3 regions of the Azospirillum sp. UENF 112521 genome follow, and region 1 is predicted to be linked to each of the others. Evidence: riboswitches for the same ligand, from Rfam matches in the RefSeq annotation. Region 1 holds a riboswitch; each other region holds the start of a gene.
What was found. A riboswitch is a leader RNA that binds a small molecule or an ion and turns the genes downstream of it on or off. The one in region 1 is predicted to bind thiamine pyrophosphate.
Positions count from the first base shown of each region.

Region 1 (5,140 bases):
TCGAGCTGGCCGCCGACGGAGCGGACGGAGGTCACCACCTGGTCGATGGCGCGGCGGGTGTCGGCCAGCGTCTGCTTGGTGTCGTTGGCCAGCTTGCGCACTTCGGCCGCCACCACGGCGAAGCCCTTGCCCGCCTCGCCGGCGCGGGCGGCCTCGATGGTGGCGTTCAGCGCCAGCAGGTTGGTCTGGCTGGCGATGCCGTCGATCACCGCCAGCACCTTCTCGATGCTCTTCACCACGGTGGACAGCTGGTTGAATTCGCGGACCAGCGCCTCCTTGCGGTCGGCGTGGCCGTCGAACAGGGTGGCGTGGCGGTTCAGCGTCGCCTCGATCGCCGACATCGAGCCGCCGATGCGCGCGGCATAGCTGGCGGTCTCCTGCACGCCGCCAGTCAGCGTCACCAGCGCGTCGAGATAGCTGTGCATCCGTTCGATCACGCTGTTGCGGATGCGGCTCAGCAGCTCCAGCCGGTTGTAGCGGGTGGCGATGAAATAGCTCTGGAACCGGGCGTAATGCACCGCGAACCGGTCGACCATGTCGTCGCTGAACGCGGCGCCGGGCGGCACCTCGAAGAACATCAGTGCGGACAGGGTCTGGTTGATGTTGATGCCCAGCAGCTCGCCGAAGGTGGAGAAGCCGGCGGCGGCCAGCCCGTCGAAGGCATGGACGCGCGACAGCTGGTCGGGGTTGTTCAGCCGGCGCAGGATGCAGTCGTTCAGGATGGCGCCGAGGGGACGCGGCTTGCCGCGCAGATAGGCCGAGAGGTCGTCCTCGGTCTGGCGGACGAAATCGGTCGCCTCCACCAGGCACAGCGAATCGCCGGGATTGACGTCGCAGTAGAAGGCGACCTCCCCCTTCTCGAAATCGAAGCCGGAGATGGAGCGGACGAACAGCTCCCCCTCCATCTCGATGGCAAAGGTGTTCTTGGCCAGCTTGCCCGGCAGCTCCTGCGGCTTGCAGCGCAGGGATTTGGCGAGCGCGTCGATGAAGCCGACGACCTCGAAGCCGTCGCGGTCGATCACGCTGCGCACGATGCGGCGCATCGGGTCGGCGTCGACCACGGCGAAGCGGGTCTGGGTCGGCCGGAAATTCTGCGACTTGAAGATGCCGTAGCGGATGCCGGGTGCCATCTTCAGGAAGACCGTCACCGCCGCGTTCTCCAGCACGCGCTGGCCGTCGAACAGATGGGTGTTGCGGAAGTCGAGCTTGCCGCCGGCCGAGCCGCCGATGAACAGGCAGGGGAAATGGCCGGAGCGGTAGACCGCCTCCATGAACCAGCTTTCGCTGGCCGACAGCCCGTCGATGAAGGTCAGCGCCACCGTGTCATGGCTGTCGACCGGGAAGGGGACGCGGATGCGGTCGAGTTCGCCGCGGATCGCCTCCACCCTGGCCGGCACGTCGCGGGTCGGCCGGCCGCCGCGCAGGTCGTCGCAATGCAGCGGGACCGACTGGATGCTGACCCCGGCGAGCAGGCGTGGGCTGAAGGATTGCAGCACCACGCTGTCCCAGCGGTCGCCGGCCTTGCGGTAGAGCGGCTGGCCCTCGGCCGCGCACAGCTCGCCCGCACTGGAGACCAGCACCAGCTGGGTCGCCGCCGGCAGGGCGGAGCGGACCGCCCGCGCGGTGGCGGCGAAATCGACATGCGGCGACACGAAGCCGACGACCAGCGCCGGTGCCCCGGCGGCGAAAGTCAGCCCCTCCAGCGCCGCGGCACCGATCCGCTCCGCCGGCAGGCACAGGCTGCGGATCGGCTGTTCCGCCGGTCCGGCGGCGTGCGCTGCCGCTTCGGGCCCGCCAGCCGGGGTGCCGGAAACGGGGGCGGTCGGAGAGTCCGAGCGGAAGAAAGACAGCATGCTGGCGAATCCTCGGTCGTCTTCGTTGTTCATTCCGCGCACCGGCGGTGCCCGTTTGCGGCTGTGAGTGCCCGGGTATGGCTCATTTTGCCGACAATCTAGCTGCCGATTGGTAGCGTTTCCTGTCGGGGGACTCCGTATCCGGCTGCGGCCTGTCGCCGCATCCATCGTCAGGTTCAGGCCGGGCTGAAGCTGTGGGCTGATACGGCGGCCTTGGGTGGCGAAGCCGGGCAACGGTCGATTCCGCTTGTGGGGCCAGCGGAAGATTGGCATAAGGCAATCCATAGGCCTGGGGTGCCGTGCGGTGGTCGCGCGGCTGAGAACACACCCATCGAACCTGTCTGGGTAATTCCAGCGAAGGGAGCCGCCGCATGATCCATGCGCCAGAATCACATTCTTTTTCCGTTTCTGAATCCGGACTCCGTCCCTCCATTGCCATCGTCGGCGCCGGCTGCATCGGCCTCGCCATCGCCTGGAGGCTGGCGTCGGCCGGCTGCCGGGTCGATGTCTTCGAGCGGGGGGAGGCCGGGCGCGGCGCCACCCATGCCGCCGGCGGGATGCTGGCCGCCTGCGTCGAAACCGAGCCGGGCGAGGAGGGGCTGCTGCCGCTGACCCGCGCGTCGCAGGCCCTGTGGCCGGACTTCGCCCGCGCTCTCGAGGCGGCGAGCGGCATGGCCGTCGATTTGCGCAGCGAGGGCACGATGGTCATCGCGCTGACCGCCGACGATGCCGCGAAGGTCCGCTTCCTGCACGGTTTCCAGCGCGATCTTGGATTGCCGGTGGAGTGGCTGAGCGGGGCCGAGGTGCGGCGGCGCGAACCCTTCCTGCAACCGGGTGTCGCCGGCGCCCTGTTCTGTGCCGGCGACCATCAGGTCGACAACCGCAAGGTCGCGGCCGCCCTGCGCCGCGCCGCCGTGGCTGCCGGCGCCCGCCTGCACGAGCAATGCGGCGAGGTGGCGCTGGCGGTGGAGGGCGGCCGCGCCGTGGGGGTGCGGGTTGCCGAAACGCTGCATCGGGCCGACCGGGTGGTGCTGGCCGCCGGGGCGTGGTCGGCCGGCGTGCCTGGGCTGCCGCCCGCCGCGAAGCCGCCGGTGCGTCCGGTGAAGGGGCAGATGGTCTGCCTGCGCATGGACCCCCGTCTGCCGCTGCTGCGCCATGTGGTGTGGACGCCCGGCACCTACCTGATCCCGCGGCTGGACGGCCGGCTGCTGATCGGCGCCACGACGGAGGAGCGCGGCTTCGACGACCGTCTGACCGCCGGCGGGCAGTTCGCCCTGCTGGAGGGGGCGTGGCGGGCGCTGCCGGGCATCGCCGAACTGCCCATCGAGGAAGCCTGGGCGGGTTTCCGTCCCGGCAGCCGCGACGATGCGCCGATCCTGGGCGAGAGCGGCATTCCCGGCCTGATCCACGCCACCGGCCACCACCGCAACGGCATCCTGCTGACCCCGGTGACCGCCGACGGCATCGCCCGCCTGGTGCTGACCGGCGAGACCGACCCGCTGCTGCGCCCCTTCGCCGCCGACCGCTTCGTTGCCGCGGGAGCCGCCGCATGAGCGCCGTTTCACGTGAAGCCATCCGCGTCAACGGCCGCGAAGAGCCGCTGTCCGCCGCCTCCGTCGCCGAGTTCCTGGCCGGGCGCGGCATCGCCGAGGGCGCGAAGGGCGTCGCGGTTGCCCTGAACGGCGCCGTGGTCCCACGGCGGCGCTGGCCCGAGACCCTGCTCCAGCCCGGCGACAGCCTGGAAATCGTCCGCCCGATCCAGGGCGGCTGACCCTGAATTTCCCTCTCCCGCGACCAGCCCGGGAAGGATCCCCTCTCCCCCGGGGAGAGGGGGGTATCCCCGGACCGCTTGCGCGGGAGGGCCTTATCAAAAGGCTCCCCCCATGTCCCAACCCGACACCCTCACCATCGCCGGGCGTTGCCTCGGCTCACGGCTGTTCCTCGGCACCGCCGGCTATCCGAACCAGCAGGTGATGCTCGACGCGCTGGCGGCCAGCGGCAGCGAACTGGTCACGCTGGCGATCCGCCGCATCAGCCTGGACGGCTATTCGGAAAGCCTCGTCGACGTGCTGGCCCGCGCCACCGCCGGGCGGCCGACCGGGCCGGTCGGGCTGCTGCCCAACACCGCCGGCTGCATGACCGCCAAGGAAGCCGTGCTGACCGCCCAGCTGTCGCGCGAGGCCCTGGACACCCCCTGGATCAAGCTCGAGGTCATCGGCGACCGCGACCTGCTCTATCCCGACGTGGAGGAACTGCTGCGTGCGACCGAGGAGCTGGTGAATGACGGCTTCGTCGTGCTGCCCTACTGCAACGACGACCCCGTCACCTGCCGCAAGCTGGCCGACCTGGGGGCCGCGGCGGTGATGCCGTTGGGGGCCTTCATCGGGTCCGGCATGGGCATCCGCAACCCGCACGCCATCGAGACGATCTGCGCCCGCAGCCCGGTGCCGGTGGTGCTGGACGCCGGCATCGGCACCGCGTCCGACGCGGCGCTGGCGATGGAGCTCGGCTGCGCCGCCGTCCTGCTGAACACCGCGGTGTCGAAGGCGCGCGATCCGGTGCGGATGGCGGCGGCGATGCGCGACGCGGTCAATGCCGGCCGCGCCGCCCATCTGGCCGGCCGCATGCCGATGCGCGCCCATGCCGAACCGTCCAGCCCGCAGATGGGCCTGATCGGCGGCTGACGGCGGTCGGTCATAGGCCGCCGGGGCGGCCAGGGTGGGCAAGGTGGTGGGCAAGGTGACGCGCACTCCGTTCGGCCGCTTGATCCTGCGGGGCGGCTGACGCAGGCTGTGGCGCACCGCCTCCCTTGGCACTCCCCCCTTGGCACCCCTCTGCCGGAGACCCTTGCCTTGCCCGCCACCTTTGAACCCCGCACTCCCGATTGGAAGGCGCGCTGTTTCGCGTCCTTTGAACAGCAGCCGATCTGCAAGACGCTCGGCATCGAACTGGCGGCGATGGAGCCGGGTTTCTGCGAGATGCGTCTGCCCTTCCGTGCCGACCTGACGCAGCAGCACGGCTTCTTCCATGCCGGCATGGTCAGCACGCTGGCCGACAATGCCGGCGGCTATGCGGCCCTGAGCCTGATGCCGGCCGGGGCGGAAGTGCTGGCGGTGGAGTTCAAGATCAACCTGATGTCGCCGGCCAAGGGCGACGTCATGATCGCCCGCGCCCGCGTGGTGAAGCCGGGCCGCACCCTGGTCATCACCCAGGTCGAGGTGTCGATGCTGGACGGCGGTGTCGAGAAGGACTGTGCCCTGATGCAGCAGACCACCTTCTGCGTGATG
Region 1 is NZ_JBSNCI010000002.1:368,928-374,067, forward strand. Features, by position in the region: gene ACWPN8_RS03920 (methyl-accepting chemotaxis protein) at 1-1,853, opposite strand, end outside; TPP riboswitch at 2,134-2,233, shown strand; gene thiO (glycine oxidase ThiO) at 2,225-3,406, shown strand; gene thiS (sulfur carrier protein ThiS) at 3,403-3,624, shown strand; gene ACWPN8_RS03935 (thiazole synthase) at 3,737-4,537, shown strand; gene ACWPN8_RS03940 (PaaI family thioesterase) at 4,706-5,140, shown strand, end outside.

Region 2 (5,140 bases), on a different contig from region 1:
CCTCGAAACGGAGCCCAAAGCGGCTGCCGAGGATACCAGTCACATAGGCGCCGACGCCGAAGAAGGCGCCCTGCGCCAGCGACAGCGCCCCGCCGAGCCCGAAGACGATCTGGAATCCGAAGGTCGCCAGCGCATAGACCCCGGCGACGGTCAGGACGCGCAGGCCATAGGGGGACGCGAAGGCCAGCGCATAGACCAGCAGGGCAAGCGCGCCAGCGATCAGCGCGACAGTCTCGGCCGGAGAGTGCCGTTCACCCACGGCGCCGCACCGCTTCGCCGAACAGCCCTTGCGGACGCAGCACCAGAATCGCCAGCAAGGTCAGATACAGCGCGCCCAACGCCGCCGGATATGAGAGCACCAACGATACTCCCACCTCGAACAGCGCGATCAACAGCGCCCCCACCACCGCGCCCGGCACGGAGCCCCAGCCCCCCACCGTCACCGCGATGTAGGCCTTGAGGATCAGGTCGCTGCCCGAGGTCGGCGTGACGAAATAGCGGTTGGCCAGCAGCAGCCCGGCCGCGCCGGCACAGGCCGCCCCGATGGCGAAGGTCACCAGGATCATCGTGGTGACCGGCACGCCGCAGGCGCGCGCCATCTCCGGATCCTGCGCCGTGGCGCGCAACCGGCGGCCCAACTGCGTGCGGGCAAACACCCATTGCTGCGCCCCGATCAGCAGCCCCGCCACCGCGACGATGGCAAGCGACTGCTCGGGCACCGCCAACCCGGCGATGTGCAGCGTATCGTCGCCGAACAGCGGCGGTGCGGCGCGCGGCTCCGGCCCGAACAGGATGGCGGCTCCGTTCTGCAGGATGATGCCGACCGCGATGGTGCTGATGAAGACCGAGACCGGCGGCCGGCGGCGCAGCGGCAGATAGGCCGCCAGCGCCAGCAGCAGCCCCAGCGCCGCCATCAGCACCAGAACGACCGGCAGCAGGACGATGCCCGGCAGCGGGATCAGCGGCGCCGCCGCCACCGCCAGCAGCCCGCCGGCCATCACCAGATCGCCCTGGGCGAAATTCACCGCCGAGGTGGCGTTCAGCACCAGAACGAAGCCCAGCGCCACCAGGGCGTAGGCCGCCCCCAGCGCCACCCCGTTGACCAGCAGTTGAAGCGCCGCCATCCGTTCACTTCGCCGCAAGCGTCGGGTCGTCGTACCGCTTCGCCAGCACCGGCACCCGGCTGGCCCCGTCATAGCAGACGATGACGGCGGAATGGGCCATGTTGCCCTTGCCGTCGGACTTGTAAGTCATGGCGAGACCCTGGAACGTCTCGGCGGACAGCGCCTTGCGGATGGCGTCCGGCGACCGGGCGCCGGCCTTCACCGCCTCCAGCACCATGGTCATGCCGTCATACTGGCCGAGCGCGAAAGCGTCCGGCTCTTTGCCAAAGGCGGCACGGTAGGCGTCGGTGAAGGCCTTGACCTCCGGCGTGCCGCCGGAAATCGGCGAGGCCGCGGTCTCTGCACAGACGCCCTTGAGTTCCGCCGGTTCCAGCAGGGCCGCGGTGCTCGGCTGGTGCATGGCGGAGCCGGCGACGATGGGCAGGGTCACGCCGCTGGACGCCGCCTGCCGCAGCAGCAGCGCGGTCGGTCCGGAATGCAGGTGCAGGACCAGCACGTCCGGTTTGGCGGCGAGCGCCTTGGTCAGCACCGGCAGCAGATCCTTGGCCGCCGGATCCACCCCCTCCTCGAAGACGGGCGTGACGCCCAGCGCCTTGAAGGCGGCGTCGAGATGGGCCTTGCCGCTCTGGCCGTAGGCGGTGGTCTGGTAGATGACGGCCGGCTGCCGCTTGCCCAGCTCCTCCACCACATAACGGGCATGGGCGGCCTTGGTGACCGCGTCGCCGGGGAAGAAGCGGAAGACCCAGGGATTGCCCTGCTCGGTGATCGAGGCGGTGCCCGACACGGTGACCAGAGGCAGCTTCAGCTCGCCCGCCAGCGGCAGCATCGCCAGCATCTGGGTGCCGAGCATGCTGGCGGCGACCGCCCCGACCGTGCCGCGGCCGGCCGCGCGTTCCAGCGCCGTCACCGCCGCCTCGGGCGAGGTGCCGGTATCGACGACCTCCGAGGCGATGGCGATTCCGGCCGGCGTCTGCTTCAGCGCTAGGACGGCGCCATTGCGCTGGCTGGTGCCCTCCAGCGACAGGAAGCCGGTCAGCGGCACCAGCACCGGGAAGGACAGCGTGTCGTCGGCACGGGCAGCGGACGACAGGCAGACGGACGACAGGCAGGAGGATGCGGCCAGCAGGCCGATCAGGAGGGGAAGCGCGCGCCGCATGACCGATACTCCTCAACACGCGCCGGCGGTTGGGGCGACGCGGAGGAGACGGGGCGCTTCGCAGCAGCTTTCAGCGGGTCCGTCGGGTTCCGGTCGGCTCCCTTCGCCGGCATGACCCGGATCAGGTTCGATGGGTGTTGTCTCAGCCCCTGCGATTGCCGAACCGGCATCCGCACGGGCACCCCAGCCGTGAACAGGCGGCGAGAGTGTCGCCGCCGGCCCCGTCCTGTCAAGAACCCAACCGGCGGCGCGCCACTATGGTTTCACGATGCAGGATGTAGAGCCCGCTGCCGATGATGACCATGGCGCCGGCCAGGACCGGCACGGTCGGCAGGTCGCCGAACGCCAGCCAGCCGAACAGGCTGGCCCAGACCATGCCGGTATATTCGAAGGGCGCCACCACCGCCGGCGGCGCGCGGCGGAAGGCCTGGGTCAGCAGCACCTGCGCCCCGGCGCCGATGGCCCCGACCAGCGCCATCAACCCCAGCGCGAAGGCGGTCGGCGCCGTCCAGACCGGCACGGCCAGAGCCCCGCTGACCACTGTCGTCGTCAGCAGCAGGTAGAGCACGATGGAGGCACTGGTTTCCGTCCGCGACAGGCCGCGCACGGCCAGGGCCGCCAGCGCATAGAACAGGGCGGCGCACAGCCCGACCAGCACCGGCACCAGCGGCGCCCCGGCCGACGGCTGCGCCATCACCACCACGCCGCCGAACCCGACAACCACGGCGGCCCAGCGGCGCCAGCCCACCGGTTCGCCCAGCAGCGGCGCCGACAGTGCAGTGATGAACAGCGGACCGGCGAAGCTCAGCACATAGACGTCGGCCAGCGGCAATTCGCGGAAGGCATAGAAGAAGCATCCCATGGAGATCAGCCCGGCGAAGGCGCGCCAGACATGCCCCAGGGGCCGCCGCGTCCGCATCGCCGCGATCCCGCCGCCGCAGGTCAGGGTGTAGCCGCCCACCAGCAGGAAGGCGACCAGCGAGCGCACGAACATCAGCTGCGGCACCGGGTAATCGGCGGTCAGGAACTTGATCAGCGTGTCCATCGCCGCGAACAGCAGGATCGCGCCCAGGAAGCAGCCGACGGCATAGGGAACCGAATCGGCCTCGGCAGGCAGCAGGTCGGCGGTTTCGGCGTCGGTCATGAAATCGGTTCGGAACGGCAATGGCGGGAGATGCCCACATTATGGGCAAATGCGCCTGTGTCCCAATGCCGCAACCGCAGGTCTGGTAGGCGCCGGCACTTTCAGGGAGTGGCGTGAAGCGCCCGCTCGCCTCACCGCGTCAGAACCATCACCAGCCGCTCGACCGGCTTATCCTTCACCAGATGCGAGTTGACGATCTCGTCGATGTCCTCAGGGGTTTCCGGCCGGTACCAGATGCCTTCCGGATACACCACCATCAGCGGCCCGGCGGAGCAAAAGCCGAGGCAGCCGGTCATCGCCATGCCGACGTCGGCCAGCCCCTTGCCCTGGATTTTCTGATCCAGCCGCTGCCACAGCGGATGCGCGCCCTTGGCGGCGCAGCTGCCGCGCGGATGGCCGGGCGGGCGCTGCTGGGCGCAGCAGAAGACGTGGTGGCGGAAGGTCTGCGGAATGTCGAGCGGCATCGGTCATGCTCCATAGCCATAAAAATTTTATGGGTAAGAAGCATGCCAGAATGCTGCGTTGCGGCAAGACTTTTGTGACGCTTCCAAGTCCCGGTGCCCATTGGCTTTCTCACATCACGAAACGCTTGGTCGGCAGAGCATTGGCGGTTAAGAATCCCCGGCAAGGGGCAATCCAGGAGATGCCGGTGCTGCTGAGCGGATCGGGGAAGGGCCAGCCGGGCGCGGTGCCGGGCTGGGTCGGGTATGCGCTGCTGCCGGTTCTCAACCTCGTCGCCGCCTTCGTGCTGTCGGGGCTGGTGATCCTGGTGATCGGCGAGAACCCGGTGGACGTGCTGTCGCTGCTGGTGTCGGAGGCCCTGGGATATCCCGAGGCCATCGGCTACACCCTCTATTACACCACCGACTACATCTTCACCGGACTGGCGGTCGCCATCGCCTTCCATTGCGGGCTGTTCAACATCGGCGGCGAGGGGCAGGCCTATCTGGGTGGGCTCGGCGCCGGGCTGGTGGCGCTGGCGCTGACCGGCTGGCCCTGGCCGGTGGTGGCCGTGCTGGCGGTGCTGGCTTCGGCCCTGTTCGGCGCCGCCTGGGCCTTCATCCCGGCGTGGCTCCAGGCCAAGCGCGGCAGCCACATCGTCATCACGACGATCATGTTCAACTTCATCGCCGCGTCGATCATGACCTGGCTGCTGGTGGACGTGCTGATCCGCCCCGGCAGCCAGTCGCCGGAAACCCGCGAGTTCGACCCCGGCGTCTGGCTGCCGTCGATGGACCGGGCGCTCGGCTGGTTCGGCATCGCGATTCCCGCCTCGCCGCTGAACCTGTCCTTCCTCTGGGCGCTGGCCTGCTGTCTGCTGTTCCACATCTTCCTGCGCCGGACCCGCTGGGGGTACGAGCTGCGGACGGTGGGCCGGAACGAACGGGCGGCGGTCTATGCCGGCATCTCGCCGGCGCGCAACATCGTCATCGCCATGCTGATCTCCGGCGCGCTCGCCGGCTTCGTCGGCGTGAACGAGATCCTGGGCGTGCAGCACCGGGTGATCCTGAACTTCACCGGCGGCGTCGGCTTTGTCGGCATCGCCGTGGCGCTGATGGGGCGCAACCATCCGGTCGGGATCATTCTGGCGGCCCTGCTGTTCGGGGTTCTGGCGCAGGGCGGCGGCCAGCTGTCCTTTGAATACCCCACGATCAACCGCGAGCTGGTGATGGTCATCCAGGGTCTGGTCATCCTGTTCGCCGGTGCGATGGAGAA
Region 2 is NZ_JBSNCI010000004.1:52,229-57,368, forward strand. Features, by position in the region: gene ACWPN8_RS20905 (branched-chain amino acid ABC transporter ATP-binding protein/permease) at 1-259, opposite strand, end outside; gene ACWPN8_RS20910 (branched-chain amino acid ABC transporter permease) at 252-1,124, opposite strand; gene ACWPN8_RS20915 (ABC transporter substrate-binding protein) at 1,129-2,280, opposite strand; TPP riboswitch at 2,362-2,476, opposite strand; gene ACWPN8_RS20920 (DMT family transporter) at 2,510-3,424, opposite strand; gene ACWPN8_RS20925 ((2Fe-2S) ferredoxin domain-containing protein) at 3,556-3,888, opposite strand; gene ACWPN8_RS20930 (ABC transporter permease) at 4,068-5,140, shown strand, end outside.
Region 2: linked by a shared signal. The riboswitch ahead of ACWPN8_RS20915 (ABC transporter substrate-binding protein) and the one ahead of thiO (glycine oxidase ThiO) in region 1 are both predicted to bind thiamine pyrophosphate.

Region 3 (5,140 bases), 970 kb from region 1:
CAGGATGGTCTTGATCGGCATGCCCTCGCGTCTCCCAACATTATGATCGGTCCACCATCAGCCGGCGGAGCGGTTTCCCTCTAGGTAACGCTCCGCCGGGGTCGATGGCAACGCCGGTCAAGGGAAAGGCAGGCGGTTACTTCACAACCACCGCATATTGGTCGATCGGCGCCACGGCCTTGATCAGACCGCGGGCCTTGAGGAACTCGGCGAAGCGGGTGTAGCGCTCGGCATCCAGGGCGGCCGGGCTGTGGGCGAAGCGCGGTAGCGTGTCGGCCCAGGCGCGGCGGTTCAGCTCGTCGTTCAGTTCGGGCCGGCCCTTGACGAAGGCGGCCTGCGACTCCTCCGGATGGTTCAGGATGTAGAGCGTCGCCCGCTCCACCGCCGCCAGGAAGCGCTTGAAGCGGGGATCGTTCGCCTTGTCCTTGCGGGCGACCAGAATCAGCTCGTCATAGGGCGGAACGCCCTCTTCCTCGGGATAGAAGGCACGGCCAGGGTGTTTCTCGATCTCCATCTGGTTCAGTTCAAAGTTGCGGAAAGCACCGACCACCGCATCGACCTGGCCCGACAGCAGCGACGGCGACAGGGAGAAGTTGACGTTCACCAGCTCGACATCCTTCAGGCTCAGCCCCTGCTTCTCCAGCATGGCGCCCAGCAGAGCGTCCTCGAAACCGGCGATGGAGTAGCCGACCTTGCGGCCCTTCAGATCCTTCAGCGTCTTCACCGGCCCGTCGCGCAGCACGACGACGGAGTTCAGCGGCGTGGACACCAGCGTGCCGATGCGGACCAGGGGCAGTTCCTCGGCCACCTGCAGGATCAGCTGCGGCTGGTAGGAGACGGCGATGTCGGTCCCGCCGGCGGCCACCAGCTTCGGCGGGTCGTTGGGATCGGCCGGGGCGGTCAAGGTGACCTCGAGACCGGCATCCTTGAAGAAGCCCTTCTCCTGCGCCACCACCAGCGGGGCGTGGTCCGGGTTGACGAACCAGTCCAGCATCACGGACAGCTTGTCCTGGGCCAGCGCGGGAAGCGAGGTCATCAGGCCGGCGGCGATCAGGCCGGCGGTGAAAAGATGCTTCATCGAGTGTCTCTCCCCCTTCAAGGGTTGGCGTCTTCGGCAGGTTGGGTATCGGGTTGCCAGGGCAGGGCACGGCGGGCGAGCGCATCGACGGCGGCATAAAGCGAGACGGCGAAAAGTCCCAGCACCAGCACGGCGGCGAACAGAAGGTCGATCTGCATGCGGGCATTGGCGTGCAGCATCAGGTAGCCGAGACCGGAGGACGACCCCACCCATTCGCCGATCACCGCCCCGATGGGCGCCACCGCGGCGGCGACCCGCACGCCGGACCAGAAGGCGGGCAGGGCGGCCGGCAGGCGGATGCTCCACAGGATCGCGGCGGGCGAGGCGCCCATGGTGCGGGCAAGGTCGAGCCAGCCGGGATCGGTGCGCCGCAGCCCGTCGAACAGCGCGGTCGTCACCGGGAAATAGATGACCAGCACCGCCATGGCGATCTTGGACGCCATGCCGTAGCCGAGCCACAGCACCAGCAGCGGCGCCAGTGCGAAGACCGGGATGGCCTGACTGACCAGAAGCAGCGGCATCAGCCAGCGCCGCGCCGTGCGGAACCGCGCGAGCAGCAAAGCGCTAACCCCGCCCAGCACGACGCCGGCCACGAGCCCGATCAGAATCTCGGCCAGCGTGGTCAGGCCATGGGTCAACAGCAGGGGAGCCTGCCGCTGCATGGCGTCCGCCACCGCCAGCGGACCGGGCAGCAGGTAGCGCGGCAGCCCGGTGGCCCAGACCAGCGCCTGCCAGCCGGCGACCAGCACCAGCAGGGTGATCGCGCCGCGCAGCAGCGCCTTCATTCCGCCAGCCTCCGCAACAGTTCGGCCTGATGCGCCAGCAGGTCCTGATCGTCGACGCGGCGCGGCACCGGGCCGGAGGGCTCCAGCGCCGGTCCCATGATGGCCGGCCGGCCGGTCATCACATGCAGTCGGTCGCCGATGCGCAGCGCCTCCAGCGGGTCGTGGGTGACCATCAGGACGGTGCGGCCGGCCAGCGTCTCCGCCGCGGTTTCCTGCAAACGCAGCCGGGTGATGGCGTCGAGCGCGGAGAAGGGCTCGTCCATCAGGACCAGCGGTCTGTCCTCCATCAGGGTGCGGGCCAGCGCCACGCGCTGCTTCTGCCCGCCGGACAGGGCGGCCGGACGGTCGCGCTCGCGCCCCGCCAAACCGACGCGGTCCAGCAGCGCACGGGCCTGCTCCACCCGTGCCGGGTCGGGACGGCGATGGCGCAGCCGGTCGCCCAGCAGGACATTGTCGAGCACGGTCAGCCAGGGCAGCAGCAGGTCCTGCTGCGCCATGTAGGCGATCCGGCCGGCCAGCGGCTGCCAGTCGCCGGTGACCACCTCGGTCGGCGGCTCCGGCTCGGCCAAGCCGGCGAGGATGCGCAGGAGCGTGGTCTTGCCGACGCCGCTCGGCCCCAGCAGGCAGGTGGTCCGCCCGGCCGGCAGCTCCAGCGTCAGCTCGGAGAACAGCAGTGTGCCGCCATAGGTCAGCCGCGCGCGCGAGATGGTCACCGAAAGCGGCGTCATCGCAGGCACGCGGGCATGCATCGTGGACTGGCGGAGATGGAGAGGGTGCGGTCCCGCATCACTGATCCCTACGCCGGCATGAACCGGATCAGGTTCCAGGGGTCGTCCCGCAACAGGACCTCTCAGCCGCCCATCGGCTCCCCCCAGTGAAGGCGGCGACTATAGGCGCGGACGATCCGTGACCGCAAGCATTGCCGGATGCAGCTTCCGGGATGCGGAAGCGGGCTGCTTGACCGCACCGCCGCAGCGCCTAGTTTCTGACGGGCATCTAAGCAGGTTTTCCGAACTCCGCCCACAGGCGGGCGGGCTCGGGAAACCTGCAAAACCATAAAGTCCGCAGGTTTCTCCAGGCCGGGCCTGTTGCCCGATCTGGAGAAACCTGATTAGGAGTGCCCGTCCTGACCACGCCCTTCCGCACACCGTTGTTCATCGGCGGGGAAATCTACCGCGGCTCGACCTATGGGCCGAAGCATCCGCTGGCGATTCCGCGCGTGTCGACCGCCATCGACCTCAGCCGCGCCATGGGCTGGCTGCCGGACGAGGTCTATCTCGACACCCATGTGGCGAGCGAACGCGAACTGGCGCGCTTCCACACATCCGACTACATCGCCGCGCTGAAGAGGGCGGAGGCCGAGCAGCGGGTCGACGAGGCGACCGCCGCCCGCCACAATCTCGGCAAGCTGGAGAATCCCATTTTCGCCGAGATGTACCGGCGGCCGGCCCACAGCAGCGGATCGGCGTTGCAGGCGGCCAGGATTCTCGGCGACCGGCCCGCCGGTCTGGTCTATGCGCCGGCCGCCGGGACGCATCATGCGCGGCGGGACCGGGCAAGCGGCTTTTGCTATTTCAACGCGCCGGTACTGGGCATTCTGGAATTGCTGGACCATGGGCTGGAGCGGGTCCTCTATGTCGATCTCGACGCCCATCATGGCGATGGGGTGGAGGAAGCCTTCGCCGACGACGACCGGGTGCTGACCGTGTCCATCCACGAGGACGGACGTTGGCCCTACACCGGCAAGGTGGAGGACCGCGCCGGCGGCATGGCTCGCAACCTGCCGGTCCCGCCGGGCTTCAACGACAGCGAGATGGAGCATGTGATGGAGGCGGCGGTCCTGCCTCTCGCCCGTGCCTTCCGACCGCAGGCGATGGTGATCCAGACCGGCGCCGATGCCTTGGCCGAGGATCCGTTGAGCCGGCTGGAGCTGTCCAACCTTGCCCTGTGGGACGCCGTCGCGGCGCTGCTTCCCCTGGCGCCGCGGGTGCTGGTGGTCGGAGGAGGCGGCTATAACCCGTGGTCGGTCGGGCGTTGCTGGGCCGGGATCTGGGCGGTGATGAACGACATCGATCCCGCCGTGCGTCCGACCGCGGAGGCGGAGGCGGTGCTGCGCGCCCTGACCTGGAACCGTGCCGCCGGCCGCAACCCGCCGGAACATTGGTTCACCACGCTGGGCGACGAACGGCGTCCCGGTCCGGTGCGGGATGCTGTGAAGCGGGTGGTGGAGATTGCAATGTCCTGAAGGGTGGAGGTGTCCTGCCCCGCAGCCGACCAACTCATTCCGACGAAATTCGAACCAACCTGTGACGATTCGTTGACGGGGTCGGATTGTTCGTTGATTCTTACTTCTGCTGCGCCGGTGCAGCTTCCGCATCGGGTGATGCGGGCTTCGGCGGGATTTGCGGTAGGAGAACGGGCGGGCGGATGTCGAACACCACGCTGTTCCTGATCGCCATCGTCATCATCATGCTGGCTGCCGTCCCGGTCGCCATGATGCTGAAGGATTTCCTGCCGAACATCATGGAAAAGAGCAACGGCCTGGACCAGATCGAGAACCGCATCTACGTCCTTCATGCCGAGGCGCAGGAGCTTCAAAACCGGGTGAACCATCTGGTCCAGCGTCGGAACAGCCAGTCTTCCGACCGCAACCGGCTGGAAAGCGATATCCGCAAGGCGGAAAAACAGGTTCGGGACCTGTCGGACCAGCCGCCGATGTTCGTGCATGAGGTCGGCGACCCGCAGGCCGGACTGATGAAATTCGTCGCGACGGTGACGCAGGAAAAGGCATCGGCCGCTGCCCGCGCCGCCGGCGAGCGGGCGCAGGTCAACCCCATCTGGCGCTGCACGAACGTGGCCGAGGTCTGGGCGTCGAGCTTCGACGAGGCCAAGCAGATGTGCGACGTGGCCTTTCCGTTCAAAATGGGTTTCCAGAAGACGTTCATGCGCGGCGATGCGCGGGCCGGTGGGATGGCCGGAGGCAGGGCCGCCGGCAAGGGGGTGCCGACGCCGCCCGCAACCGCCCGGGCGAAGGCGGGTGCCGCCACATGATGATCAACTTCATCATCGTCCTGGCCATCGTCGCCATCGGCGCCTGGCTCGGCAACATCTTGATGAGCGTCGAGCAGCGGGTCTCGCAGGCGCGCCAGCGCGTCCGCGGTGTCCGCAACAACCTCGACAAGCTGGATGCCACCATCCACCGCCTGCATCGGGAGGAGGAGACTCTCCATGCCGAGATCGAGGAGCTGACCCGGGAGATGGTGGAACTGTGCAAGAA
Region 3 is NZ_JBSNCI010000002.1:1,334,854-1,339,993, forward strand. Features, by position in the region: gene ACWPN8_RS08675 (universal stress protein) at 1-21, opposite strand, end outside; gene ACWPN8_RS08680 (ABC transporter substrate-binding protein) at 137-1,078, opposite strand; gene ACWPN8_RS08685 (ABC transporter permease) at 1,096-1,863, opposite strand; gene ACWPN8_RS08690 (ABC transporter ATP-binding protein) at 1,860-2,591, opposite strand; TPP riboswitch at 2,639-2,745, opposite strand; gene ACWPN8_RS08695 (acetoin utilization protein AcuC) at 2,981-4,108, shown strand; gene ACWPN8_RS08700 (hypothetical protein) at 4,291-4,914, shown strand; gene ACWPN8_RS08705 (hypothetical protein) at 4,911-5,140, shown strand, end outside.
Region 3: linked by a shared signal. The riboswitch ahead of ACWPN8_RS08690 (ABC transporter ATP-binding protein) and the one ahead of thiO (glycine oxidase ThiO) in region 1 are both predicted to bind thiamine pyrophosphate.